DNA from 4 places in the Virgibacillus kimchii genome. Region 1 is predicted to be linked to each of the others. Evidence: riboswitches for the same ligand, from Rfam matches in the RefSeq annotation. Region 1 holds a riboswitch; each other region holds the start of a gene.

Region 1 (4,214 bases):
GATAAAGTAATTGCCGAGGATCTTACGATTATTTGTACGAACGGTACACTTGGGGTGGAAAAGTTTGATGAACTTTTGGATGAATATGAACTGGATCATAAAGAAGTCTATATTTTGACAGATGAAGACGAGCCGGGTATAGAGCTCCGCAAACAGCTGGCACGGGAACTTCCGCATGCGGAGCATATTTATGTGAGCAGTGAATACCGGGAAGTTGCAACAACGCCCGGGCATGTTTTGGCAGCAGCACTTTTAGGTAAACACATAAAAGTGGATCCTTTTTTTCTGATTGACAGGGAATACTAGAAACTTAAAAGCAAAGGTGATTTTTTTGAAACAAGCAACATTAGAGGAACTGGAACAGAATGATTATTTATTATATATTTATACCCCTTTTTGCGGTACATGCAATCTAGCCAGATCCATGCTGGAAAAAATTGAATCTGTCCATCAGGAGGATGTTTTTCATGAAATGAACGCCTCTTTTTACCCGGAATTCATGCAGGAAAAAAAGATAGAAAGCGTGCCTTGCCTGCTTATCAAAAGAGACGGCAAGATACAAGAAAAAGTGTATACCTTTTATTCAATCCCCAATATTTATACGTATTTATATGAGTACAGACCGGAGATGTTTGCGAAGAATTAGCAGGTATTGTCTAAAAAATCCCTATACCTTTTTTTAATTTCTGCTGTAGACGGTTACAAATCGTGGTAAAATAAAATCAGCAGATAAAAAGTGAGGGAAATAAAATGAATCAATACCGAAGTGATTCAGTTTCCATTGAAGAATACTTTCAAATACGGGAAAACTCTGATGCTTTATTGGAATATATTGATGGGTTTATTTACATGTCGCCATCTCCTTCTACCAAACATCAACGTATAACCAGAAAACTGGAAGCCAAGTTTGGCGTTTTTCTTGAAGGTAAGTCATGTGAATTATTTCATGCGCCATATGACATTGAATTAAAAAGCGAAGAAATAGAAGATTCCAAAGTTGTCATTCCCGACATTAGTATAATTTGTGACAAGGCTGGTTTTACGGATGCCAGATATGTCGGGGTGCCAAATCTGATTGTGGAAATTCTCAGCAAGTCCAATCAATCACATGATTTGATTACAAAATTAAATATCTATATGAACTATGGTGTAGAAGAGTATTGGATTGTTAATCCGATGCTGGGTACCATAACTGTATACACGCTTAATGATGACAAAATGTATGAGCAGCATGACATAAAAACAAATACTGGAGAAATCACCTCTAAATTTCTTGAAGGTTTCAAGGTGGATATTGCAAATATTTTTAAAGATTAAATATGGCTCTCCGCTATTTAGTGTTGAGAGTACAGTCAGAAAGTAGAATCAAAGTCGATTTGACATGGAGCCTCTGCGGGCATGAATTATGAGCCAAGCCGCCAAGCATTAAGGAATGTTGGCTCACGCATTCGATGTTATCATGCCCGCTTCTCCAAATAAAATCTCCTATTCTAACTTCGATTCCCATACTAAAGAGCGAAGAAGATTAAATATTGTTTAGCGTAACCTAATATAAAATCCTGTGCAATAATTACTGGGATTGGATGTACAAATTTATTTATTTTTACGACAACAACTACTGATTGACACTTATAAGGAATAGTGCTATTATACTATTTATCATCCGAAATAAAATGTTCATCTCTTATCCTGAGCGGTGGAGGGGCTGGCCCTGTGAACCCGCGGCAACCTTCAAATCCTGAATTTGAAAGGTGCCAATTCCTGCAAAGCAATCGCTTTGACAGATGAGAGAACGTAAAGACCGATTATTGCGTCTTTCTGTTCTCCGGCAGAAAGGCGTTTTTGATTTTTTGGCCGAGATAAGTTAGGGGGATTACTGTGATATCCATCGAAGGGTTGAGTAAAGTATTTGCTTCAAATAAGAAAAAAATAACGGCTGTAGATGATTTGACCCTTTCGATTCATGAAGGTGAAATCTTTGGTGTCATTGGCTACAGCGGGGCGGGAAAAAGTACGTTTGTCCGCTTGCTTAACCGTCTGGAGGAGCCTACCGGCGGACGGGTAGTCATGGGCGAAAAGGAAATCACTGCATTAAACAGTAAAGAGTTATGCCTTGCCAGACAGGATATTGGCATGATTTTTCAACATTTCAATCTGCTTTGGTCCCGGACAGTGGAGGATAATATTGCTTTTCCGCTGGAAATAGCCGGGATTTCCAAAGCAGAGCGCAAAGAAAAAGTACAAAACCTTATCAATTTGGTTGGTCTTTCCGGCAGGGAAGAAGCATATCCTTCCCAACTGAGCGGCGGGCAAAAGCAGCGGGTCGGCATAGCCAGAGCTTTGGCAAATGACCCAAAAGTATTGCTGTGTGATGAGGCGACTTCTGCACTTGATCCGGAAACGACCAATTCCATTCTGGATCTGCTCGTGGATATTAATGAGAAGCTTGATTTAACGATTATATTGATTACCCATGAAATGCATGTTATTCGTAAAATCTGTAACCGGGTGGCGGTGATGGAAAATGGAAAAATTGTCGAGCAGGGTGATGTGCTCGATGTTTTCTCCAAGCCAAAGCAATTGGTGACAAAGAAATTTGTGGAACAGGTCATGGGGACAAATGATGAGGATGAGAGCATGGACTACCTGCTTCAAACATATGAAACAGGCAAAGTCGTCCGTCTCCATTTTGTCGGTGAAACAACCAATCAGGCCTTGATCAGCCAACTGGCCAAGCAATTTGATATTGAAATTAATATTTTGCAGGGGAAAATTACGCAAACCCAGGCTGGCGCATATGGAACTTTAATTGTACAGCTGGAAGGAAATGAAGAAGAAATAAATAAGGCTGCCCGTTTTATTCAGGAAGATACCTCTGTGGAAATGGAGGATGTCGGATATGATGGATAATTTCTTTTCCAATCTGGATGCCCAGGACTTGATTGAAGCAACTTATGAAACACTTTATATGACCATTGTTGCACTGGCAGGTACGCTCGTTCTCGGGATTATGCTTGGTTTACTGTTATATATGACAAATAAAGGCGGAATTTGGCAAAACAAGTATTTAAATATGATTACAGCTACTATTGTAAACGTATTTCGGGCAATTCCATTTATTATTTTGATTTTGTTATTATTTCCATTTACTAATTTACTGGTAGGAACCCTTCGCGGGCCCACTGCTGCTTTGCCGGCATTGATCATCGGGTCGGCACCGTTTTATGGGAGACTCGTGGAAATTGCTTTAAAGGAAGTGGATAAAGGTGTCATTGAGGCAGCAAAATCCATGGGGGCAAAAACTTCCACCATTATATTTAAAGTGCTGCTCCCCGAATCCATGCCTGCACTTGTTTCAGGCTTAACGGTGACAGCCATTGCCTTAATCGGCTATACTGCTATGGCCGGTGCCATCGGAGCAGGAGGACTTGGAAACTATGCTTATTACTTTGGCTTCCAGCGCAGGGACTGGGACATCGTGCTTGTTTCTACCATTTTGATCGTAATCATCGTGTTTCTGTTCCAGTTTATCGGTGATTTCATTACGAAAAAACTGGATAAACGTTAGAGACTAAAGGTGGAAATGCCCGTTTAGCGACGTATAGAGTGGACTGAGCCGCAGGAGATAAAGGAAACACGACAACGAAAGGAGTCGATGTTGACCAATCGGACGGAGGTGAAGGAAGTCTGGGACTGCGGTACAGTCGTTCCTCGCCCCACCGTAAAGACCCGCTATCGCTGGGCATTGGAGCTGGACGTGGCTAAATACCTTTGCCAAATTATCCAAAGCTTACAAGTTTTATAGTATGTTGAATAATGAATAATTAGGTGAATCCTATTTATCATAAAAAACACATCAAAGGAGAAGAATGACTTATGAAAAAAATACTAGTATTTTTATCTGTTCTATTAATATTATTCCTGGCTGCCTGTGGAGGAGATTCCGAGAATGACACCACGGAAAATGGCGCAGCTGATGATGCGGATACAACCGAAGATGAGGCAACTGAAGAAACAGAACCTGTGGAAATTACCATAGGCGCCTCCAGTACACCACATGCAGAAATCCTTGAAGAAGCGCAACCCCTGCTTGAAGAAGAAGGTATTACATTAAATATTGAAGAGTATCAGGATTATGTCTTTCCAAATGATGACTTGGCAAGTGGAGAACTGGATGCAAACTATTTTCAGCATATCCCCTATTTAGAACAGAC
Region 2 (4,214 bases), 880 kb from region 1:
CATTAAAATAATACGCTTGTATTCTTCTAAAATTAATTATTCATTTACTGCTTTTGCAACAGGTGGAACCTGCATATTCTTCGGTTTAATATAAATAATCCCTGTAATAAATAAAGAGAGAACAGCTGCAAAACCAAACAGCCCCAGCAAACCAACTTCATGCAGGACTTCAAAGAATACAACTGGCACTGCCACCAGCATCACACTGGCCAGGGCAGATGTCATTCCCTTCATAGATTTCGTATCAAATTGTAACATCCATTTTCCATAAGAAGTCACTAAAGTCACGATAAGAATCGTGGCAATATTGGTGGACATACCAATCCAAACCGGATGTATATCCAGGAAAAAGGAGGTTGGATGCCACCCGCCTAAATGGTACCAGATTAATCCTGACGCAAAACCGGTGAGCAGCGAGCTAACTACCGCACTCCTGGTTACCACCGGCCAAAATATCGCTGCAACAACAGGAGCAAAGGTAGCAGAATTTCTGACTGTCCATGCCAGCACATTCCACCAGGCGGATTGCTCTGTCCGGAGCAATCCAAATACGATCATCAACCCGGTTAAAAGAAGCAGCGACCATTTTGTATACTTGATCAATTGCTGGTTGCTTGCGCTTGGAAATACTGCACTACCAACATCTTTACCAAGACTTGTCGCCCCGGAAAATTGACACGGCCCGCCCCAGCCGAGTGCACAGGCCCAAACACCTAAGAAAAACAGACCAACCAGCGGTGCAGGCAATACTTCCATCAAATACTGCGGCAACGCGATTAATCCTAAATTTCCATCCGGAACAACAATAGCTGCAGCTAAACCGAATAATACACCGCAGATAATAAAAGGTATTCCCATGAAAACAGCACCGATCATTCCTTTTTTACCCTCTTCAGGTGTTTTACAGGATAAGGCCATCTGGAAAGCTGCCTGAGCCAAAATGACATTCACCAAAAATGTTCCAAACCAAGCGACAATCACTTGAAGGCCGGCACCGCCAAGCTGAAACATTTCCGGCCGATCGATCGCTAATTGCTGTAAACCTGCAATGCCGGGGTTGATAAAAAAGGCGATCATACCAACTATAAACATGAGCAAAAACATGATCGTATTCATGGATTGCGTAAAGGCAACCGACCACATCCCCCCTGCCTGCAGATAAATGAACAATAGTATGGCAGTAAAAGCAACTGAATAACTTAGTGAAATATCCGTAAACACATTCAATGCGGAAGCAAATGCAATTGCAGTGGCAACAGACCACATTGGAAATGCAAATGCTGTAATTGCACCGGATATCGCTTTAGCGCGCCTGCCGAATTTATCCCCGATCAGCCCGGAAACTGTTACCATCATTTTATTACGAAAAGGCTTAATCATAAGAAAAGCAATGATCAGTACCTGTACAGTTTCTGCTACACCATACCAGATGGCAGAAACCCCTGTCAGATAAGATAGTTCAACAATCGATATGTAGGTTGACCCGGAAAACAGTCCGGTAATACAAAAGGCCACCGTCCACCATCTGAAATTCCGTCCCCCAATAAAGAAGTTCTCCCCATTAGATGCCTTCCTTTTCGCCACATTACCGGCAATAATCAGTAAGAATGTATAAATAAGCGCAAAAGAAATCATCCAAACGCCATATGAAGTCATTATTTTCCCCCTCCAATAATACCTGCAGTTATTTAAACCTTTTTCCAATCAAGTTTAATCTCAATACCTGTATCCCGGAACAGATTGTAGGCAGGACACCTTTGTTTAACCAGACTCTTTAGTTTTGCAATGGATTCGGTACTTTCTTCTGTTTCAAAGAAAACCACATTCTTCACTTGATGGTAGTGCGGGCTCACGTCTGCAGTGCCTGCTATTCCACGTCGGTCAAGTATTCCCTCCGTTTCAGCAGAAATGTTATCGAAAGAAAAACCGATCTCTTCAGCTATCATTTCAATGACTATTAATATACATCCATTAAATGATCCCAATATATACTCCATTGGAGTTGGAGCTTTGTTTGTCCCGCCTAATTTTTCCGGTTCATCTACCGTAAAACTAAAATCTCTTATATTATTTTCATTGGCAAATTTTCCAATTCTGTTAGAAGACGCTCGAATGGTCCTGTGATTTTGGTTTTGTCTGCTTTCTGTCTGTTTCATCACTTTCCTCCTTTTTTCCTTTCATAGATTTGTTCATTTAGTTAGCACTTGATTTTATCCGCACGCAAAAACCCCCTTTTATCCAAAAGATAAAAGGGGGTTGGAAATTCGGCTTATAGAAAAACGTGCCCTTCTTATCTTTCAGACGATTGTCTGCTGGAATTAGCACCGTTTCACATGGTTTTACCTGTGAATGGTTGCTGCGGGCTCATCGGACCAGATTCCTCCACCGCTCTTGATAAGAATCTATTAAATTTGTTTACCATATTACATGGGAACCTTTTTAATGTCAACTATGTTTATAACGAAAGTATGAATAAAATGATGGCTTTGCCAAATACTCTAAACCTCTAATTCAGTTGAAAATACAATGACAGTGATAGGCTTCTGTATATTAGGAAAAATTTTTAAACATAAAGAATCGAAGTCATTGACAACTTTACTATAGTAGTTTATCATTGTATTTAATTCAAAATACATTAATTAAGATTAAATATATTTGAGGTGAATATAATTGGAAAAAGAAAATTTATCACTAAAAATATTTGTCGTCCTCATGAAATCCACAAAAACTCTTGAGGAAATCATTAAAAAAGATATTAGCAGCCACGGAATGAAAAGCTCGGATTTTATGGTACTGGAAGCATTGTACCATAAAGGCAGCCAGACTGTACGGGAAATATCAAATGCCGTTCTCATTAACACCGGATCCATTACCTATGTCATTGACAAGCTTGAAAAGAAAGGCTATGTCAAACGCAGACACTGTAAGGATGACCGCCGTGTCGTCTACATCGACATTACAGAGGATGGCACAAAGCTGATGGATGAAATTTTCCCCAAGCACCAACAGGTAATTGAGGAGTTGTTTGCAGACGTTTCCGAAGAAGATAAACAAACGGTGATTGATGTGCTCAAAAAAGTTGGAAAAAGAGGAGATAAATCATCATGAAGAAAACAGCAGGGATCCACCATATTACCGCAATTGTCGGTCACCCACAGGAAAACGTGGATTTTTATGCAGGTGTATTGGGCCTGAGAATGGTAAAAAAAACAGTCAACTTTGATGACCCGGGCACCTATCACTTCTATTTTGGGAATGAAGGCGGGAAACCCGGTACCATTATTACCTTTTTCCCTTGGGCAGATGCTCAGAAAGGAAAAATTGGGGATGGCCAGGTCGGCGTTACCTCCTATGCGGTTCCAGCCGGGTCACTCTCCTTCTGGAAAAAGAGACTGGAAAAATTCGATATTGACTATAATGCACAGGAGCGCTTTGGAGAAACTTATGTCACTTTCACTGACCCGCACGGGCTGAAACTGGAGCTCGTGGAACGGGAACAAGGAGAACAAAACACTTGGACAATTGGTGAAGTCACCCCTGATGTAGCAATCAAAGGTTTTGCAGGCGCCATTTTATATTCCTCCCAACCGGCTAAAACAGCAGCGCTGCTGGAAGATGTGATGGGGCTTGAAAAAGTTGGTGAGGAAGATGAATTCGTTCGTTTTCAAGCCTACGGAGATATCGGAAATATCATTGATGTAAAAATAACTGCAAACGGGCGCGGACAAATGGGTGTTGGCATGGTTCACCATATTGCCTGGCGTGCAGAAGATGATGAAGATCAATTGGGTTGGAAAAAACTTGTACAGCAAAATGGCTATATGGTAACACCGGTAAAAGACAGAAATTATTTTAATGCTATTTATTTCAGAGAGCATGGAGAAATTTTATTTGAAATTGCCACAGATCCTCCCGGGTTTGCTCACGATGAATCTTCCGAAACGATGGGGACTCAACTAAAGCTGCCGGAGCAATACGAACAATACCGCGGTCGCCTTGAAAAAACACTGATCCCTGTAGAAGTTAAGAACCTTGATGAATAGGAAGGATTTTATGATCACGATTGACCCCAAAGTAAAAACAGCAAGAGAGAATTATAAACTGTTAACCGGTACCATTATTCCAAGACCGATTGCATTTGTTACAAGCAGTAATCATAATGGTGTCATTAACGGAGCACCATTCAGCTTTTTTAACGTAGTTTCATCCGACCC
Region 3 (4,214 bases), 1.8 Mb from region 1:
ACTGCGGGGAAATTTATGGATTCACCAGGCGCGGGCGCGGCCGGCGGACTTGGATTTGCATTGCTGGCCTTGGGTGGTGAGCTCATGTCAGGCGCCAAACTGGTTGCAGAGGCAAGTCAATTGGAGAAAACCATTGAGAAGGCAGACCTGGTCTTCACCGGAGAAGGGCAAAGTGATGAGCAGACACTATATGGAAAAGCCCCGGGATATGTTGCTTCATTGGCGAAAAAACATCGGGTGCCGACTGTTCTCCTTTCCGGCAGTCTGGGTGGGAATGCAGATGCTTTGCTGGAGAGTTTTTCCGGTTGTTTTTCCATTACGAATAGGCCGCTCACACTGGAGGAATGCATGGAAAACGCCGCGGAACTTTTAACGAAGCAGACAAAGCAGGTTATGGCTTTGGTGTGCGGGGTAAAAGAATATAAATGAGGGTGCGGTTGATGGGGATAGTTAATCTAGGGTGTATTTAAGATGATGGGACAGGGGATGCTTTAAGTCAATGAAGGATGGAGTTTTCCTCTCGTTTATTTACTGATACAGTCGATCTGGTAGTGAACGAGATGGTTGTTCTTTCATTCGTTCAATGATGCAGACGATATGAAGATCGGATTCCTCGAATTTTTTTGCAGTTTCGATCTTCATCGTCTGGGTGAACATCGGTTTATTCGATTTTTATATAGTTTTGATCTTCATCGCCTTTGTGAAGATCGGTTTACTCAACTTTTTTACATTTTTGATCTTCATCGCCTTTATGAAGATCGCTTTACTCAACTTCTATACATTTTTGATCTTCATCACGCTTGTGAAGATCGGTTTACTCAACTTCTATACATTTTCGATCTTCATCGTCTGGTTGAAGATCGTTTCCCCTCGACTTCTATACATTTTTGATCTTCATCGTCTGGTTGAACATCGGTTTATTCGATTTTTATACATTTTCGATCTTCATCGCCTAGGTGAAGATCGCTTTACTCGACTTCTATACATTTTCGATCTTCATCGCTTTTATGAAGATCACTTTACTCGACTTTCTTACATTTTTGACCTTCATCGCCTGGATGAAGATCGTTTCCCCTCGACTTTCTTATATTTTCGTTCTTCATCACCTTTATGAAGATCGCTTTACTCAACTTTTATCCACTTTCAATCTTCACCACCCGATCAAACAATGAACGAGACTCATACTGCCGCTCAGGCACAGAATAACGCGCCTCCCCTCTAACTGATCATTTCAATATCAAAAAGTTGTTGCCAGGCTGAGCACCTTTAGCAACACATTCTCCCCTGATTTTTTTAATTTAACGGTTGACGGAATTACCATTATGATATATTGTATACATTATGTTTGATAAACGAATAAGCAAATCTCTTATCGAGAGTAGCTGAGGGACTGGCCCGATGAAGCTCGGCAACCTTTATGCGTTCGGCATAAAAAGGTGCTAATTCCTGCAAAACGTCATGTTTTGGAAGATAAGAGAGGAAATTGTATGGATTACAAGCCTCTCTTTCTTTTAAAAAGAGAGGCTTTTTCTATTTATCAACTAGAAAATACAAAATTGGGAGGAATGGAAAATGAAGAAAGCAGTATTTATTTTTAGTCTCATTTTAATTATCGGGTTGCTTGGTGCTTGTGGAACAGGTTCTGCAGATGGGGGCGATGCAGTGGATGAAGATAAACTAGTGGTCGGGGTTACAGCCGGACCGCATGAACAGATCGTTGAGGTTGCAGCAGAAATAGCCGCGGAAGACGGACTGGAAATTGATTTGAAAGTATTTTCCGATTATGTTTTACCAAACACTTCACTTGATGAAGGAGATCTGGATGTAAACAGCTATCAGCACAAACCGTTTCTTGATGCATTTAATGATGACCATGGCACTAATCTGGTACCTGTCGGGGAAACTATTTTGAATCCAATGGGGGTTTATTCCGATACGTATGAGAGCGTTGAAGACTTGCCGGATGGCGCGCAGTTTGGATTGCCGAATGATCCGACGAATGGATCACGGGCACTTTTCATATTGGAGGAAGCAGGATTTATCAAGCTTGATGAAGATAAAGCAGAAACAGCGTCCATTCACGATGTAGTGGAAAATCCGAAAAACCTGGAATTCATCGAACTGGATGCCGCACAAATTCCAAATCAATTAAGTGAAGTGGACGCGGCGGCCATCAACACAAACTTTGCACTGGGAGCGGGTATGAGCCCGAGGGATGATTCTATTTTACTGGAATCCACCAATTCCCCATATGTGAATTACATCGTTGTTCGCGAGGGGAACGAAGATGATCCGACAGTGGAACGTTTTATCAATGCCTACCAATCTGAAGAAGTCAGAGATTTTATTGAAGAAGAATTTGAAGGTTCTATTATTCCGAGCTGGGATGAGTAAATGTTAATATGTGGCGAGCATGCGGGAATGTGCACTAACTTCTGTGCATGAGGCGGGGTTACGAATCTTGAAGGTGTTCCCGGACATCAGCATTTCACGACTCCACCCCGCGATTCAGCCCGCACATTGTGTGGAAAGGATGGGCATCTATTCTATAGTGACAGCTCGTTGTCCTGCCAACCGCATGCCCGCCACTGCCAGACGTTGAAGTAAATTTTGCAACTGGAGAACCGTCCCGGTGTTGCAGTGAAAGGATGTCATGTTGAGATGATAAGGTTAGAGGGTGTTTCTAAAGTTTTTTCTTCTAAAAGTGGTGGCGTGAAGGCGGTCGATGAGGTGAGCCTTCATGTTCCCAAGGGAGAGATCCATGGTGTAATTGGCTACAGTGGTGCCGGGAAAAGTACGTTGATCCGGCTTGTGAATGCACTGGAGAAGCCAACAGACGGGAAAGTGCATGTCGCCGGAAAAGAAGTGACTGCCCTGTCCGATGAGGAGCTTAGGGTTACCCGGCAAAAGGTCGGCATGATTTTTCAGCATTTTAACCTGCTGAAAACAGCCACGGTTTTTGATAATGTGGCTATTCCTCTAAAACTATTGGGCTACAGTAAACAGGAAGTGCAGGAAAAGGTCGATAAATATTTGCAGATTGTGGATCTGTCCGATAAAAAAGATGCCTATCCCGCCCAATTGTCAGGCGGACAGAAACAGCGGGTCGCCATCGCGAGGGCTTTGTCACAGGAACCGGAAGTTCTTTTAAGTGATGAAGCAACCAGCGCACTCGATCCGGAAACGACCAATTCCATTCTTGACTTGCTTCTGAAAATAAATCAGGAGCTCGGTATTACGATTCTCCTCATTACGCACGAAATGAATGTGATTCAAAAGATATGCGATTATGTGTACGTCCTGGAAGATGGGCGGATTATTGAAGATGGAACCGCGGTTGATTTATTTACACATCCTGTTGAACCGACGACAAAGCGGTTTTTAAATACGATATCCCAGCGAAAATTATCGTCCTCCCTCATTGAGCAGCTACAGCTGGAGGGGACAGTTTCCCGACTTACCTTTGTCGGGGAGAATGCGGGAGAACCGCTCCTGGCAGAGGTTAGTCAGCGGTTTAATGTTCAGCCGAATATATTAACGGCCAATATTATGGAACTGAAGAACGGCATCATTGGAAACCTGGTTATTCACCTTGTCGGGGAACAGGAGAAAACAAGAGAAGCAATTATCTTTTTAAAGGAAAAAGGCGTGCGAACGGAAGAAGTGGAGGCTAACTGACATGAATCAATTTATTGAAGATTGGTTCCCGATTATATGGGAAGCAACCATCCAAACATTTCAAATGGTAAGCATCGCTCTTTTGCTGGCAACGTTGATTGGTATCCCCCTGGGAATACTGGTCGTACTGACACGTCCGGGGCAGGCCCTGGAAAATAAATGGGTGTACCAGATCCTTAATCTCATTATTAATATTGTACGGTCGATTCCATTTATTATTTTACTCTTTTTCATTTTGCCTTTTACGAAATTTATTGTCGGTACTACGATTGGCGTGCAGGGTGCCATTGTTCCGCTTGTCCTCTATACGGCCCCATATATAGCGAGATTAATGGAAACATCACTGCTCGAAGTCGATGGCGGTGTGGTGGAAGCTTATAAAGCGATGGGGATTAAAAAGCGCCAGATTATTTGGAGTGTAATGCTCAGGGAAGCCCGCCCATCGATTATCCTTGGCCTTACGATCGCAACCGTCAGCCTGATCGGTGCGACAGCCATGGCCGGTCTGGTCGGCGCAGGCGGTCTCGGGGATCTTG
Region 4 (4,214 bases), 1.6 Mb from region 1:
GAGAATTGGGTGAACACATTCGGAGATTTGCTAATGATGCAGGAGCCGGATAGAAATGATAAAGCCACTGGTAAACCAGTGAACATCGATCGTTCTTACGGTTACTTAATGCTATTCACTGATGGAAACCGAATTGATCTTCACATAGAAACAAAAGAAGTCACGAGGGAAAACTATGTAAATGATAAACTGACCATCCCCCTGCTTGATAAGGATCATATCCTACCGCAAATTCCCGCTCCCACGGATATCGATTATCACATTAAAAAGCCTGTATACGCAGCATTTCATAGCTGCTGCAACGATTTCTGGTGGTGCCTGCAAAACGTGGCCAAAGGATTGTGGCGGGATGAATTGCCATATGCAAAGCAAATGTTTGAATATGAAATCAGGTCAAGACTTGATGAAATGGTATCCTGGTGGATTGGAAATGAGCATGATTTTGATGTTTCATCAGGGAAAATGGGCAAGTATTTTAAACGGTATCTGCCCGAATCACATTGGAAAATGTATGTAAAAACCTACGCCAGCCACAATTACGAGTACTTTTGGAAATCTATTTTTATTACATGTGAGTTATTTAGAACCCTGGCAAAGGATCTCGCTGTTCAGTGGGGCTTTACCTATCCTGAAGAAGATGACAGTAACATGACGAAGTACCTTCAACAAGTCAGGCAATTACCACCTGATGCGGTGACAATCTTTTAACCAGACATTCCATCTATTTGTGCTTCCCGCATTATATAATATAAAAGACCGCTTATGAATCAGATTCATAGGCGGCCTTTTCATTTGGATCTGTTGCGGGTCAGTCCCATTCATAAGGCGTTTCCTGGTATACATAGTAATTCAGCCAATTGGAAAACAACAGATGTGTATGGGATCGCCACGTATTCAGCGGGCGTTTTTTTACATCATCATTGGGAAAATAGTGCTGTGGTACGGCAATGTCCACTCCTTTGGCTGTATCCCGCTGATATTCTTCTGCAAGCGTCTCAGCATCATATTCCAAATGGCCAGTCAACATAATATGTTTTTCATCCTTGGACATAATCATAAATACCCCTGCTTCCTCGGATGCCGACAGCACCGTAAGCTCAGGGTGGTTTTCCACTTCCTCCATCGACACCGAAGTATAGCGGGAATGCGGGGCCCGGTACGCTTCATCAAAGCCCCGGACGAGTTTTACCGTCGGATCGGTAACCTGATGATCAAAAACGCCAAAACATTTTTCCGGGAGGGCATACTTATCAATTCCATAATGATAATATAAAGCAGCCTGTGCTCCCCAGCAAATATGCATCACGGAAGTTACATTTTCTTTCGTCCATTCCATAATTTCCGTAAGCTCTTCCCAATAGTCCACTTCTTCAAATGTTAAATGCTCTATCGGTGCTCCGGTGATAATCATTCCGTCAAATCGCCGGTCTTTTATTTGGTCAAACGTCGAATAAAAAGTATCCAGATGTGACTTACTGGCGTTTTTTGATTCATGTGTAGCCATCCGAAGAAACGTCACATTTACCTGCAATGGCGTATTCCCCAGTACGCGCAGCAGCTGAAGTTCTGTTCTTTCTTTTTCCGGCATCAAATTCAGCAGGAGAATATTCAGTGCACGAATATCCTGGGTTCGTGCGCGTTCCTCATCCATGACAAATATTTTTTCCTGTTTCAGTTTTTCTGTTGCCGGCAATGCTTTCGGTATATTAATTGGCAATGTTGCTCTCTCCTTTATCATTGGTCATAAAAACAAAAAACCCCTTTTTGCTTTGATTGCCAAAAGGGAAGCCCGTTTTATCATTCAAAGCAAATGCTTTGTTGGTATTAGCACCTTACTGGACGTAGGTTGCTGTGACATCATTGAGCCAAGTCTCTCAGTCACTCTTAATAACTATTCAATTAGTAACAGTATATATGAAATCTCGCGAAATGGGAAGGGTAAATAAATTGTAATTATTTCTGAATAAAGATATAATTAAATCATCTTCATCATCTCTCTTCTTAAAATTACTTCCAGAAAAACTTCGATTTTTTTCTTTTCTTTTAAAAAACTCGCATTCGTTCGCCTTTTAGTGAATGTGTCAGCGTATCCATGAAAGTTTCAGCTAGCTCGAATCCACTTCTTAGATAAATACTTTCTTCACTTGCAACAATGCATCAGGATTATCGTGTTAAAATTAAATAATCAAGGAGTGATATTATGGCATCCATCATACAAGCAATCGCCTGTCCCCATTGCAACTGCTCTGCGACGGAGGATTTTTACTATAAAATGGGCGAGAAATTCATATGGTGTTTTCGATGTGGCTATTACTATGAAAAGATCCAGGATTATTACGACTCTGATAAAAATAAAATATATTATAAGGAAAATGAATACCAAGGGTATGGCATTTTTCGATTAGAAAAAGAAGATGAAGAATCACAGCAAATTATATTTCATGAGCCATTGAATGAAAAGGAAATCCATAGCTTTACACTGCAGATGCAGGAAGAAGGCGTGCTTCTGGAAAACAGCTATTTTGTTTTATTCGAAAACGGCGAATTTCAGTTTCTCGCCGGCAATCCGCCGGAAGATTTTTATTTGTCATTTGAAGATTATAAACAAAAACAGGAAGAAAACGGTAAAAATATTGTAACCATACTTCCTCTCTAAACGAGGAGAGAGATGATGAAGAAAGCAACTTGAATTTATCTTTTCAATCTGCGGTCAATCAATTATAATAATAGAAAAGGCGGTGAGCTCATGGAGGAACCAACGATGTTAAAACAAATTCTTGGTGCGTTAAAAGATCATTCAGAAAAGATGGATAAACAGTTCGAGCATTTGAATAACAGAATTGATGGTCTGGAATTAAGGATAGATAACCTGGAGTCAAGAATGGACAAACTGGAATCCAGAATGGATAATATGGAATTAAGAATGGAAACAGGCTTTGACCAACTTGGAAAAAAATTTGACGGCATGCGCGTGGAATTAACAGAAACCCGGGAAACGACAGACTTCGTATTAAGTAAAACCGCCCAACACGAGAAGAAACTCCATCAGTTTGAAAACCAGCACTATTAAGCCCCAGTATAATCAGGAACAGACCAAAACAATGCGGATATTTAGGCCTGTTCTTTTTTTATCATATACAGGAGAAACCTGAAGACATGTTGATGTTGAAGCTTTCTCTATATACCATGAAAAGATCGGAAAGCCACTTCCATAGGAATGGAGTCATAATTGGACATTGAAAAAATATAATAAGAAGCAGACAAGTTTCAGCTGGTGAAAAGACAGGGAATGAATAAAAATATACATGATGAAAAGGAGGAAAATCGTTATGCCAAGCGGAACATATCATGAAGAACTCCAATTACCTATTATGAGAGTATGGGATTTCGTTAGCGATATGAATAATTGGGCTCCTTTGGTTCCCGGTTATATTGACCATGAAATTATCAATGATAGAGAGTCCTATTGGGAATTTATGGGGGATATCGGAATTTTAAAACGGAAAATTAAGTTGCAGGTTACCATTACCAAATGGGAAAAACCCTCCAAAGTCACCTTTAATTTAGAAGGCAAAAATGAAAAATTTACAGGAAGCGGCTATTTTGAGGGGATTGCTTTGGACGAAGATAAAACACAAATGACCGGAAACCTGGATATTACAGCAACCGGCATGAAATCTCCAGTTATTAACCCTGTTCTGACGACATTTGTTCCAAAAACAGCTGAAGATCTAACCCAGGCGGTTGCCGAAAAAATCAGGGAAACAGAAAAAGAAAACATGGGATAACATACGCTATCCCATGTTTTTTTTACGCTCCCTGTCTAAACCCAAATAACCTCTTTTGAAACCCATGTTTTTTCCTTTTTTTGATTTCATATAAAGCTTATGCTCTTCCGCTCTTCTTCTCATGTTTCTCATATTGTCTTCAGCTATACTTCTGTAAATATCTTGATTCATCATATATCTAACCTTCCTTGTTTTAGTTTCTATGTATAGTTTACCCTGATTACTGTTTTTTCACTTCGGCACGAAGGTTGATTTTTCATACAAAAAATCCCCTGCTTTATCAGTAGGGGATTTTCCGTCTGAAGGCGGAGAAGGCGAAACAAGGATTTCATTCTTTCTGAAACAAAAAAGGGTAAAGAGATAATCCCCTTTGCCCTGTTTTTGTCAATTACCTTTCTTTATGGAGTGATTAATTTCTGTAATTCC

Evidence for each region. A riboswitch is a leader RNA that binds a small molecule or an ion and turns the genes downstream of it on or off. The one in region 1 is predicted to bind S-adenosylmethionine.
Region 2: another riboswitch for S-adenosylmethionine. It lies ahead of ACZ42C_RS16810 (OsmC family protein); the one in region 1 lies ahead of ACZ42C_RS00875 (methionine ABC transporter ATP-binding protein).
Region 3: another riboswitch for S-adenosylmethionine. It lies ahead of ACZ42C_RS09425 (MetQ/NlpA family ABC transporter substrate-binding protein); the one in region 1 lies ahead of ACZ42C_RS00875 (methionine ABC transporter ATP-binding protein).
Region 4: another riboswitch for S-adenosylmethionine. It lies ahead of metA (homoserine O-acetyltransferase MetA); the one in region 1 lies ahead of ACZ42C_RS00875 (methionine ABC transporter ATP-binding protein).

Annotation. Positions count from the first base shown of each region.
Region 1 is NZ_AP043951.1:134,661-138,874, forward strand. Features, by position in the region: gene ACZ42C_RS00860 (toprim domain-containing protein) at 1-306, shown strand, start outside; gene ACZ42C_RS00865 (thioredoxin family protein) at 332-646, shown strand; gene ACZ42C_RS00870 (Uma2 family endonuclease) at 751-1,317, shown strand; SAM riboswitch class I at 1,682-1,791, shown strand; gene ACZ42C_RS00875 (methionine ABC transporter ATP-binding protein) at 1,879-2,910, shown strand; gene ACZ42C_RS00880 (methionine ABC transporter permease) at 2,900-3,568, shown strand; gene ACZ42C_RS00885 (MetQ/NlpA family ABC transporter substrate-binding protein) at 3,877-4,214, shown strand, end outside.
Region 2 is NZ_AP043951.1:3,478,308-3,482,521, reverse strand. Features, by position in the region: gene ACZ42C_RS16815 (sodium:solute symporter family protein) at 37-1,656, opposite strand; gene ACZ42C_RS16810 (OsmC family protein) at 1,689-2,156, opposite strand; SAM riboswitch class I at 2,288-2,401, opposite strand; gene ACZ42C_RS16805 (MarR family winged helix-turn-helix transcriptional regulator) at 2,671-3,108, shown strand; gene ACZ42C_RS16800 (ring-cleaving dioxygenase) at 3,102-4,043, shown strand; gene ACZ42C_RS16795 (flavin reductase family protein) at 4,054-4,214, shown strand, end outside.
Region 3 is NZ_AP043951.1:1,887,096-1,891,309, forward strand. Features, by position in the region: gene ACZ42C_RS09420 (glycerate kinase) at 1-429, shown strand, start outside; SAM riboswitch class I at 1,367-1,477, shown strand; gene ACZ42C_RS09425 (MetQ/NlpA family ABC transporter substrate-binding protein) at 1,573-2,394, shown strand; gene ACZ42C_RS09430 (methionine ABC transporter ATP-binding protein) at 2,662-3,678, shown strand; gene ACZ42C_RS09435 (methionine ABC transporter permease) at 3,680-4,214, shown strand, end outside.
Region 4 is NZ_AP043951.1:2,710,722-2,714,935, forward strand. Features, by position in the region: gene ACZ42C_RS13030 (aminoglycoside 6-adenylyltransferase) at 1-708, shown strand, start outside; gene metA (homoserine O-acetyltransferase MetA) at 809-1,717, opposite strand; SAM riboswitch class I at 1,792-1,894, opposite strand; gene ACZ42C_RS13040 (hypothetical protein) at 2,201-2,656, shown strand; gene ACZ42C_RS13045 (hypothetical protein) at 2,762-3,070, shown strand; gene ACZ42C_RS13050 (CoxG family protein) at 3,330-3,788, shown strand; gene ACZ42C_RS13055 (hypothetical protein) at 3,795-3,962, opposite strand; gene ACZ42C_RS13060 (phosphoribosylaminoimidazolesuccinocarboxamide synthase) at 4,187-4,214, opposite strand, start outside.